2 regions of the Shewanella sp. DC2-4 genome follow, and region 1 is predicted to be linked to the other one. Evidence: riboswitches for the same ligand, from Rfam matches in the RefSeq annotation. Region 1 holds a riboswitch; the other holds the start of a gene.
The links. A riboswitch is a leader RNA that binds a small molecule or an ion and turns the genes downstream of it on or off. The one in region 1 is predicted to bind cobalamin.
Positions count from the first base shown of each region.

Region 1 (6,182 bases):
AACAGTTCGGCCTTTGCGGCGTTAACTAAATCCGGTGAGGTGATCACTTGGGGCGACAGTTATGCTGGCGGTGATAGCAGGGAGGTGACGGAGCAGCTTAAGCAAGTTAAGCAAATCGTCCCAGTTAAGGACGGGTTTGCCGCGCTACGTCAAGATGGCACTGTGGTTTACTGGGGTAATGTGGGGAAATTGAGCCTCGACAAAGCCCTGCAAAACCGCATGACCAATATTACCAAGTTGTTCGCTAATCAAGAGGCCATTGCGGCCCTTGATGCTAATGGCAAGGTACACACTTGGGGTTATGGCCCCTACGGCGGCAATAGCTTACATGTGCAGGATCAATTAGTTGATGTTGTCGATATCTTTGCCAGAGGACGCAGTTTTGTCGCCCTCAAAAAAGAGGGCAGTGCAGTGATTTGGGGGCAGGTTGAAGAGTCGACCAATATGAAAAAGTTACTCCCGCAGCTTACGGATGTAGCGAAGATCGAATATTTTCAACACACCTATGCCGCCTTGAAAAAGGACGGCACTGTGGTGAGTTGGGGTTGGCGCAGTGATGCTTACTCGATCCGCAGCGCCTTAAAGGATGTGGCGAGTATGACGGCAAACAATTGTGCCTTTGCGATTTTAAGTCCTACGGGGGATGCGCATTTTTGGGGCGATGGGATTAACTGTGGTGTCGATTGGATTAAAAAAACCAATATCACAGGGGTAAAAGAGATTATTAGCATTGGCTCAGGCTTTTTATTACTGCGGGATAAGGCCGTGCCGCAAATAGTGGCCGACGATACTGATTACGCTCATATGTTTGGGTTTCACTATGCCCAAGAGATTCTTGATAAATATTGGCAGGAAGGCAGCATCATTACTCGAGGGCCTGCCTCCTTTGTGTTTACGCGTCCCGATGGCAAAGTGGTGCCTGTTGGTTATCGCGCCAACCGTGAAAATGTGGAGAAGTTGATTGCACGTATTCCGCGACTCACTTGGTTAGATGGCGCAAATGACGGTTATGTTGGCATCAGCGAAAAGGGGGAGCTGGTCTCTTGGTCGATGAATTTGCCCATGTTCGACAAGTCGCCGGTACAACCTGCTGACTCGTTAGTGATTAAACCGCTGGATTTTACCCCCGTTGCCCAATGCGAAACTCCTGAGCAGCGTCAGGCGATTTTGAGCCAAGACAGACCAAAACCTGCGGCAAAAAACTGGGATGGCGTTTTCTAGCTCATGTGAGTTTTCTCGCTAATCTGAGATTGATGGACTTTCATCCGTATAGACGTCTATAATGCGCGCGCTCAGGTCTGATATGCTCTGAGCCTTGTTGGGCGTTAACAGGTTGTACGCCCTTTGAACCTAATTTTGAGTCAACCTTCTGTGGTGCTTGCGATGATAGCGTCGTGAGATAATCGGGAAGCCAGTGAAATTCTGGCACTGCCCCCGCAACGGTAAAAGGTGAGAGAGGACCGCGTTTGATTGGTGTGTTCAAGACAGAACCCGAAAGTCAGAATGTGAAAGGTCAGTCTCGTGTTAATCCAACTTTAATGGATTAACATAGCCTAAGTCCGGAGACCGGCCCTAAAGGTGTTTTTGAGATTTCGGTGGGCAGATCTCAAAATGCGATAATCACCGTCAGTATTTACGACTGAATTAACGGTATCGTGGCGTCAATGCCCCGTTTTCCTTGCAGGAGTTAAAGGTAAAATGGGAACAAATCCAACAAAAATCGCGCTGCTGATCGGCAGCCTTTGCAGTTTTTCAATTATCGCGCCCGTTATGGCGGCTGACGATACCAGCACAGCTAAAGTCGACGAGCATCTTGTCGTGATCGGCCGCTCTGATAAGACCCCGTTAAATATTGCCGCCAATGTGAATGTGATTGATGCCGCTGCGATTGAAATGAGTGGCGCGACTAATTTGACCGACGTCTTACGTGGTCAAAGCGGTATTCAAATTTCGGATAACAATATTGGAACTAGCTTTGCGATGCGCGGTTTTAGCGCCAGCACTGCCGTTAATAACACGCTGATTTTACTTGATGGTCGTCGTCTCAATAATATCGATATCGCCGCACCTAGCCTTAATGCCATTCCGCTTAATCAAGTGGATCGTATTGAAATTTTATCGGGTAGTGCAGGTGTACTTTATGGCGATCAAGCCGTGGGTGGGGTGATTAATATTGTCACTAAGTCCCCTGAAAATACTGGCGGCAGCGTGCAGTTATCTGGCGGTAGTTTTGATACCTATGAAGGTCGTGGTGATGTGTCTGGCGCGATCAACAAAGATTGGCGTTACTTTTTCACCGGTAGTTACAACCAAGGTGACAACTATCGCCAGCATAATGCCAACGAAACCGGCTCTATTCTTGGCCGCATTCAATATAAAACAGCCACAGACTCCTTCTTTGTTGAAACCAGCTACTACGATAACGATCGTGAAAATCCGGGCTCGCTTACTGAAAAGCAATTTAAAGACGATCCCCGTGCTTCATTAAATAAGGTAGAGTATGCCCACGAGATGACCACTGCGGCGCGAACGGGTTACCAGCATCAGCTTAATCAAAACTGGGCGCTGGCGGCGGATTTAGATTATAGCGATACCTTGGTGTCTTCTCTTAATTGGGGGGCGAACAGCCATAACACACGCTCACTGTTAATGTTTAGCCCTAAAGCGTTAGCGAATTACAGTACGCGTCAAGGCGAGCTAAACCTAGTCACAGGTTTAGACATCAGCCGTGGCAAGGCTGATTTTGACACTATGGCGCGCAGTAATGTGCAGCAAATGCAAAGCGCCTATCTACAAGCTACAGTGCCTTTAAGTCATACTTTAAGTTACGTTGTGGGTGGACGATATGCGCGGGTGACCGATGAGTTAGTCGATGGCAATGTTTATCCTAATGGCATGGATTTAGACGAAAATGCCCACGCATTCGAACTGGGTTTAAATTACCGCCCAACTGCGGAGCACAGACTCTATGTGCGCGCCGATGATAACTTCCGTTTTGCCAAAGTGGATGAGCAAGCTTATACATCGCCGGGCGTATTTGGCTTAAAGCCGCAAACAGGCCGTTCCTATGAGGCGGGTTGGGATTGGGCTGTCGCTAGTCAAACCCTGCGAGTCAGCCTATATCGTCTCGATTTAGAGGATGAAATTGTTTATGACTCGAGTGCAGTTAAACCCATAGGTGGAAATTTCAACGGTGCAAACGTAAATGCCGACGCTTCTCGTCGTTATGGCGCGGGTGCCGATTGGGATTGGCAGATCACTAAAGCGCTGCAACTCGGGCTAGAGTATAACTATACCGACGCCGAATTTACCGATGGTGCTAACGATGGCAAAGAGCTGTCTTGGGTGGCAAAACACACGGGACGCGGTTATGTCAGCATGGATTTTGCTGAGCATTTCCAAGTATTTGCCGAAGCTATCTACACGGGTGATCGTTTTATTGAAGGCGATAACGCTAATCAAGGTGATAAGCTAGCAAGTTACGTGCTTGGTAATTTAGCCTTGAATTATAATCGTGATGCTTGGCTTGCAAGTCTGCGTATCGATAATGTATTCGATAAAGATTATGTCAGTGCAGGTTATTACGGTGGCGATTGGGGGGATAGTTACTATTCTGGTCGAGGCCGTGATATTCGTTTCACTGTGGGCTACCGCTTCTAATTATTAATGAGCTATCTAATAACAAAGCCAGACTGAGTCTGGCTTTTTATTTTTTACGCTGAGTTCAAAGAATAAATCTTAAAATAGGTATAGTCTTGAATATCGTTTTAGTAGAGTGGTTTAATTGTCGTTATCTATAGTGTTAGCGGGCAGTCATCACTAAATAGGAGTAATTTATATTTTACTCTGCTGTTTATGGCTGAAATTCTTAGTATTTTAGGTATGATGTGAGCTGTAACCGAATCATCTTATTGTTAATAAACAGGTGTAAAGTGTCTTATGACTGATCTTGAGCAACAGGTTTTTACTCAAGTTAGAGCTATCATAGCGAACGAAGAGCAAGTGATTGGCCGCCGAGGAATTCTAATTCCACTCAAAAAAGCGATCCTTGCTGAAGGCGACATTCGTAATGTGATTGACATTATCTCGAGCGATCCCGCATTGGCAGCGCACATGCTTATGCGCAGTAATTCCGCACAGGCTGCTGTAGTGGAAAATCACAAAACTCGTTCGTTGAAAGAAGCTTTGATCCGCTTAGGTCAAGTTAATATCTATCGCTACGCTTTTACGTTCTATTTAAAAGAACGCCTCGATGAACTGCCACAGCCCTATAAAAAGTTGGTCCAAGGTTATTGGAAGCTGACTGAAGATATTGCAACGGATGCGGTAGATAGCTTAGCGGATATGGAAGGTGTGGAGGTTGATGCTGACGAAGTACAAACCTTAGCTCTGTTCAGTGTGTTCGGCCAAATTATCGCACTGACCGCATTTGCCTATTTAAATGCTAATGCCGAACAGTCATTTCCTTTAAGTGTGATTAAGTCATTGATTGATAATCAACAACAGACCTTAACCATCGAAGCGTTCGAGGCGTTAGATCTCGATCAGGATCTGCGTCAAGAATTTATGATCGCCCATAATTTGCGTCAGACCCGTAATCCTAATTCATCAGGGTTGATACTGCGCCGTGTCTTGTCTATGCGTGGATTGTTGATGAATCCGCTGTAATTTGTCGATGCTATGAAATAGTCATTTGACTCAATAAACAAGCCTGCATTCGCAGGCTTTTTTATTCAATGTCACCCGCATTAATTCGTCTTCTGCTGGCGGGATAAACCTTCCCTCGCCACCAGTTGTAACCAATTTTGGATCAATGCAGAGTTAGCACTGTGGCGGCGATAGGCACCAAATAGCGGTCGTTTCAGGCCTTCTTGGCCGAGTTTTACCGTAGCGAGACTCAGTCCATGTCCTTCATTAATCGACCAGCTTGGCAGTGCGGCTATGCCGTCTTTACAGGCGATGCGTTGCAATAACATCATGGTTAAATCACAGGTTTTTTGCTCGCCCGCCTCTATGCCCGCAGGCTCTAAAAAGTGGCGATAAATATCTAAACGTGTCAACGGCACTGGATAACTGATAATAGGCAAGTGTGCTAATTGCTTAGGGGTGACATAGGCTTCTTTCGCTAAAGGATGATCCTTAGCAACCACTAACCTCACTTCAAAATCAAACAAATGCTGGTAGGCGAGTGAATGCCCAGGCACAGGATCTGAGGTTAATACAATATCCAGTTCACCCATTTCTAAGGCATTGAGCGAGTCGAACAGATGACGGCTCGACAAGTCTAACTCGGCTGCCGGATGATCTTGCCTAAATTGCTCCATTACAGGCATTAACCAGCGAAAACAGCTATGGCACTCAATGCCGACACGCAACTGATTGGTTTCGGTTTCCAGCCCATTCTTCAAATCTGTCTCGGTTTCTAACACTTTAGGCAAAATTTCTTCGGCCAGATGCAGCAGGCGTGCACCTTCTTGGGTGAATGACAGTGGCTTACTCTTACGCACAAAAATGGGCGAGTTAATCCTTTGCTCCAACTCCTTAATCTGGTGGGAGAGGGCGGATTGAGTGACAAAACGTTTTTTGGCTGCGCCCGCCAAACTGCCGCTTTCTTTCAGGGCCATTAAGGTTCGCAGGTGTCTTAGTTCGATCATGTTCACTCCAAGTGAATTTCGCTCATGTTGTGCTTGAAATCAATTCGGTTGCTGGCATAGAGACTAACACAATAAACTTCTAGACGTCCAGACGCCCATTGTTATTTATCAAGGCTGAAGTGCTGAAAAGTGCCAAGAGAAAACAATCTGGTGGGTGCAAGTGCCGAATGTGGCTTATCTCAAATAAAGGAAGATAGAGTATGCAATTAAATAGTCTTGGGTTTCCCCGTATTGGGCGTCGTCGTGAATTGAAATTTGCCTTAGAAAAATACTGGCGTGGTGAGAGCACTCAGGTGGAATTACGTGAAGTGGCGAGTGAACTTCGCCGCACCCATTGGCAGTGGCAAGCTGCTGCGGGCATTGAGCAAGTTCCCGTAGGTGATTTTGCCTTTTATGATCAAGTGCTGACCTTAAGCGCGACTTTAAATGCCATTCCTGAGCGTCATCGTGGTGAAGGGACAATCGATCTCGATACTTTATTCCGTGTTGCCCGCGGCAGAGCGCCAACGGGCCAAGATGCGCCAGCCT
Region 1 is NZ_JABRVR010000002.1:427,247-433,428, forward strand. Features, by position in the region: gene HQQ92_RS02550 (hypothetical protein) at 1-1,221, shown strand, start outside; cobalamin riboswitch at 1,356-1,590, shown strand; gene HQQ92_RS02555 (TonB-dependent receptor) at 1,699-3,660, shown strand; gene HQQ92_RS02560 (HDOD domain-containing protein) at 3,940-4,668, shown strand; gene HQQ92_RS02565 (LysR family transcriptional regulator) at 4,749-5,654, opposite strand; gene metE (5-methyltetrahydropteroyltriglutamate--homocysteine S-methyltransferase) at 5,855-6,182, shown strand, end outside.

Region 2 (6,182 bases), 160 kb from region 1:
GCCTTCTTTGAGGGAAATAGAGTTAACTATGCCCTTGCCTTGAATACATTTGAGGCCAGCTTCGATCACTTCCCATTTAGAGGAGTCGATCATAATAGGTACGCGGCTGATGTCGGGCTCAGAGGCAATCAAGTTTAAAAACTTGTGCATGATCTCGGCGCCATCGAGCATGCCTTCGTCCATGTTGATGTCGATGATCTGTGCGCCGCTTTCGACCTGCTCGCGAGCCACATCAAGCGCTTGCTCAAACTTGCCTTCTTTGATCAGCTTTAAAAACTTAGCCGAGCCTGTGACGTTGGTGCGCTCACCCACGTTAACGAACAGGGATTGGGCGTCGATAGTCAGTGGTTCCAAACCGGCTAAGCGGCAAGCTACCGGAATGTCTGGCAAAATACGTGGATCGTGACGGCTCACCGCTTCGCGGATCACGCGGATATGTTCAGGCGTACTACCACAGCAACCCCCGATAATATTGAGCATGCCTTCGCGCGCCCAATCTTCGATCACGTTCGCCATGTCCTCTGGGGTTTCATCGTAACCGCCAAACTCGTTCGGCAGGCCTGCATTCGGATGCGCCGACACATAACACTCACTGATGCGGGATAATTCTTCCACATAGGGGCGCAATTCTTTTGGCCCAAGTGCACAGTTTAAACCGATAGATAAGGGCTTGATATGGCGAAGGGAATTGTAAAAGGCTTCGGTCGTTTGGCCAGTCAGTGTGCGGCCAGAGGCATCGGTAATGGTGCCCGAAATCATGATCGGCAATCTGTCTTTAGAATGCTGACCGAATAAGTCATCGAATACGGATTCAATCGCAAATAGCGCGGCTTTGGCGTTTAAGGTATCGAATATGGTCTCGACCATAATGATATCCGCGCCGCCTTCAATCAGCGCCTTAGTAGATTCTTTGTAAGCAGTCACTAACTCATCGAAGCTGACGTTGCGGTAGCCTGGGTCGTTCACATCAGGGCTAATCGAACACGTACGGTTAGTGGGGCCTAACACACCGGCGACGTAGCGTGGAATGCCTGTGGCAGCAAAGGCTTCATCACAGGCTTCACGGGCGAGGCGCGCGCCGACTAAGTTAATTTCGGCGGACAGCGACTGCATGTCGTAGTCGGCCATGGCGATGGTGGTGGCGTTAAAGGTGTTGGTTTCAATGATGTCGGCACCGGCCTTTAAGTAGTCGGTGTGAATTTGTTTGATGATGTGGGGTTGCGACAAGACCAAGAGGTCGTTGTTACCTTTGACATCTGTATGCCAATCTTTAAAACGTTCGCTGCGATAGTCCTCTTCTTCCAGCTTGTAGCCTTGGATCATAGTGCCCATGGCACCGTCTAAGATCAGAATGCGCTCTGCAAGCTGTTTGCGAATGTCTGCTAATATTTGGCTGGCTTTGGTTGAGGGTATCGTCATAAATAATTACCTTAAATACAGCTAAGTTAAGTCCAAAAATCGACCATTGTTATGCTAATTGCATTTTATTGTCGTCAGCCGACATTTTTTGAATACTTGTTCTTAAAAATTTGTTTTGGACATTTAAACGTATAGACGTCCATAATACGCGACTTATGATTGTCAGGGCAAGATGAAAGTCAAAGGCATTAGGAGCGAGAATCGAGAATCAAGAATTTAGGCCCTCGGCTTGAGTTCCTAGCATCTAGTCCCTAACTAAAAAGGCATATATGAAACAAGTTCGATTGTTATTGTTGCGCCACGGTGAGTGTGAAGGCGGCGCTATTTTACGGGGTCGTGTGGATGTGCCTTTAAGCAAAAAGGGTTGGCAACAAATGTCGGCAGCAGTTGAGTCACAGGCCAGCGTGTGTAGCGCGATCTATAGCTCGACTTCACGCCGCTGCGCCGATTTTGCCCACGCTTTTGCCGCCGAGCTGCATTCGACGGCGGCACTGATATCTGAGTCAAGGCCATTACAGGCGCAGTTTTTGTCGGGTTTACAGGAAATTGATTTTGGTGATTGGGACGGTTGCCGGCTCGATGAACTGTATCAACAAGAGGGCGAACGCTTAGCGGCGTATTGGCAAAACCCTTGGCAAACTCCGCCGCCTAATGGTGAAACTATGGCAAGTTTTGAGTCGCGGGTGAATGGGACGATTGACCAGATACTCGCCGCCGAGTTTGAACGATTGACCCTTGACTCACATAAAATGGGTAATGAAAACAGTGCCATTAATGAAACCGCTGATAATATGCCTGCCACTCAAGTCTGGGTCGTGACCCACGGCGGGGTGATCCGTCACTTAATGGCGCGTGCCTTAGGGGTTGAACGGGCGGTGGGGTTTTATAGTCAACTCGATTTACCCGTGGCGGCCGTGGTGAGGATTAATGTGCTGCAAGATGAACAGGGTGCCTGCTATTGGCGTTTAGATTGGCCGAGTGGGCGCAGGTGTTGAGGCCTTATTTCACGACCTAGGCGCTATGGTGTAGGCGTGATCGTTTGGCGAGAATAAGCTGATATGAAAATATTCTGATTTAAACAGCATTGCCTAATGGGATAGATGTAGGATAATGCTTTTCCCTGACGTTTGAACGAGATAGCGTATTACATGCGCAATGAGTGATAACGTCGCAGAAATAGGTGTTGGGAATAGACTCTCTTTGTTCGAATCGCTCCGTTGTTTTAATTCACAGTGGCGTTGTTAACAAAGAGCATATCAACCCAAACATAATAGGGAATCGGGGAGCTGCTCGTCAGTCAGCCCGAACTGTGCCCGCAACTGTGAGTAGTTTAAAGAAGCACCTAGATTCTAGAGCCTAGCTCCTTCTTTTCTACAAGTCAGGAGACCTGCCTATTTCTGTTATCGCTGCGTGCAGCCTTAGTTCTCGAGCGGGTGACTCGAGGGAGCAGATGACAATGTGCACAACCTTTTTTTATACAGGTTTGGACTCGATAGGAGCGCCGCTTAGGTGAAACTTTCCGCAATCCAAACTAACAGCCCCGTGAATGACACTAACCCGTCATTGAGCCCGTCAGTCGCGCTCAATGTGAGCCAGTTGAGCTGGTGTATCGATGGCAAAACCATACTTTCCGATATTAACTTTACGCTGCCAACGGGGCAGATGCTGGGGCTGATTGGCCCTAACGGTGCGGGCAAGTCTAGCTTATTGCGCTGTTTGTATCGGTTTGTTCGCCCGACTCAGGGCAAAATTACCCTTTTTGATCAAGATATTGAGCGCTTGTCGCCCAAGGCGTTTGCCTGTCGCGTCGCCGTAGTGCAGCAGGATACACCGCACTATTTTGACCTCACCACAGAGCAATTGGTCAGCATGGGCTTAACGCCCCACAAGGGCATGTTCGATACCAATTCGAGCTGTGATATTGAACGTATTGCTAAGGCTTTAGAGAAAGTCGGCTTGAGCCATAAGATGCACCAACAATATGAACACTTATCCGGCGGTGAAAAGCAACGCGCCTTGATTGCCCGCGCCATAGTGCAGCAGCCGCAGCTTTTAATCCTCGATGAGCCAACTAACCACCTCGATGTGCGCTATCAAATTCAAATCCTCGAATTGGTGCGTAGTCTTGGCATCAGCGTGATTGCCTCTATTCATGATCTTAATTTAGCCAGTGCCCTGTGCGACAGTTTGTTGTTGATCCATAACGGGGAAGTCAGCGCTATGGGGACGCCAACCGAAGTATTAACCGAGGCGCGAATTGGCGATGTGTTTGGCGTGTGTGCTCAGGTATCGCCCCATCCACAACATAAAAAGCCCTTAATCAGCTATTTTTATGGTTACCACCATGTAGATCATGGCCTGAACGAGCGAGGCGAAGGTGGATGACTCAGGGGGGTAAACAATATTTCATCTCATATTTGGGGCGTATCGTGACACCGTTGACGAGACAACAACTGATGCTGCTCGTATTAGGTATCATCACTTTGATAACGCCTATTGCCGCAACGAGTTTTGGTGCGGCAAACATCAGTTTTACGGATGTTATTCAAGTGTTTATCAATAAGGCGACGAACCTCACTCAAGCCAATGGCATGACTGAGCGCATTGTGATGGAGCTCAGGCTACCGCGCATTTTACTGGCTTTTGTGGCGGGTGCGGGTTTGTCACTGGCGGGCAGTGTGTTGCAAACCGTGACTCGCAATCCGCTCGCCGATCCCTATTTGTTTGGCATTAGTTCTGGCGCGTCCTTTGGCGCTGTGGTGATGTTGACCTTATTCACTGGCTCTGGATTTTTTGATAATGCGGGCATGGCGGTACATTCTGGGCTTTTTAGCGGTTCGGGTGCCTTGTCTGGATTACTTTGGTTTAGCTTGCCCTTGGGCGCTTTTATTGGTGCGAGTTTGTCGGTGTTGATAGTGCTTGCTTTGTCAGGCTTAGGGCTTAATAGTCAAGTGGAGCGCATGCTGCTCTCTGGTGTGGCGACCTCCTTTATGTTCGGCGCATTAACGAGTCTGCTGCTGTATTTCGCCAGTCCGCAGGCGACAGCCTCTGTGCTGTTTTGGAGTTTAGGCAGTTTTGCAAAGGCCAGTTGGTCCTTGTTAGTACTGCCGACACTGGTGATTGGTGCGAGTTTATTCATTATTTTAGGCATGAAACGGCAGATCATGGCGTTGCAGGCGGGGGATGAAACGGCGCATACCTTAGGGGTGAATGTGCCTAAGCTGCGGCTCAATATGTTGCTGCTCTGCTCCTTGATTACCGCTATTTTGGTGGCTACCTGTGGCGGTATCGGTTTTGTCGGGTTAATGATCCCCCACACAGTGCGCATGCTGTTTCCCGGTCGTCAGCCGATTTTATTAACGGCGCTGGTGGGCGGATTATTTATGGTGTGGATTGATGTATTAGCGCGCTGTTTATTGGGTAATCAAGAGTTGCCCGTGGGTATTATCACGGCCGCCATAGGTAGCATGTTCTTTTTGCTGATTTTGCGTAAGCGTAGAGTCATGCCGTAAATACAAGGTCATGCCGTAGGCACCTAGTCAGGACGTAAACCCAGAGTTAAGTCGTCATCCTAGAGTCATGTCGTAAGTGCCGACTGACGGGATAATCAGTATTTCTGTTGATATCCCACCCGCGATTGGAAATGCACAATTGGACATGTTCGTCATAGACGCGGGATGCGTTGTGGTTATTTAATGTAGATTACAAAGTGGAGTGTGGATGTCTCAGTCAGCCGTATCTTTTCAAATAAGCCCTGTGAGTAAAGCGCAGGATCTGGTGATTCAGCAGAAAATTGATCTTAAGACTAAGCCGCCCGGCGCCTTAGGTCAGCTCGAATCCTTAGCCTTGCAGATTGCCCGCGTGCAAGCGACTGATTTACAACAAACGGAGCAGCCACAAACGGATGTGCTCAAAATAGTCCATCCAACCATGTTAGTGTTTGCGGGGGATCATGGCATTGCCGCAGAAGGCGTGTCGATTGCCCCTAGCGAAGTGACTCACCAAATGGTGCAAAACTTTGCCCATGGCGGCGCGGCGATTAACGTTTTTTGTCGGCAGGTGGGCTTTAAGCTCGAAGTGATCGATTGCGGTATGTTAACGCCAGTTGAAGGGGTTGAAGGTATTATCGATCAACGTCTTGGCGCTGGAACGGGGGCAATCCATTTAGAGCCCGCGATGACATTGGAAACCGTCGATAAAGGCTTTGCTATGGCGCGCGATTTGATTGAGCGTCACCATCAAGCGGGTTGTAACTTAGTCGCCTTTGGCGAAATGGGCATAGGCAATACCTCCTCTGCTGCGGCCATTATGGCGGCGATCATGCAGTTGGATGTGATTGATTGTGTCGGCCGTGGTACTGGCATTAATAGCGAAACCTTAGAACGTAAATTGATGCTGATTGAGCTCGCGTTATTGCTGCATCAAAGCGCCTTAACTGGACCTAAGTCAGTGTTAGCTTGCCTAGGAGGCTTTGAAATTGTGCAGATGACGGGAGCTATGTTAGCTGCCGCTGAATGTAAAATGTTGGTGGTCGTGGACGGTTTTATCGCGACAGCGGCAGCATTAGTCGCAGTGCAAATCGCCCCCAATGTGCGTGATTATTTGATTTTTGCCCATCAATCCGATGAGCAAGGTCATCTGCGAATGTTAGAATTTTTGCAGGCTAAACCTTTATTATCCCTAGGGCTGAGATTAGGCGAAGGTACGGGGGCGGCGTTGGCGTTGCCGCTTATTCAAGCCTCAGTAAATTTTTACAATCAAAT
Region 2 is NZ_JABRVR010000002.1:583,083-589,264, forward strand. Features, by position in the region: gene metH (methionine synthase) at 1-1,419, opposite strand, end outside; gene HQQ92_RS03155 (histidine phosphatase family protein) at 1,689-2,414, shown strand; cobalamin riboswitch at 2,636-2,829, shown strand; gene HQQ92_RS03160 (ABC transporter ATP-binding protein) at 2,929-3,804, shown strand; gene HQQ92_RS03165 (iron ABC transporter permease) at 3,801-4,931, shown strand; gene cobT (nicotinate-nucleotide--dimethylbenzimidazole phosphoribosyltransferase) at 5,140-6,182, shown strand, end outside.
Region 2: it holds a riboswitch for cobalamin, as region 1 does, so the genes downstream of both, HQQ92_RS03160 (ABC transporter ATP-binding protein) here and HQQ92_RS02555 (TonB-dependent receptor) in region 1, are expected to answer to the same signal.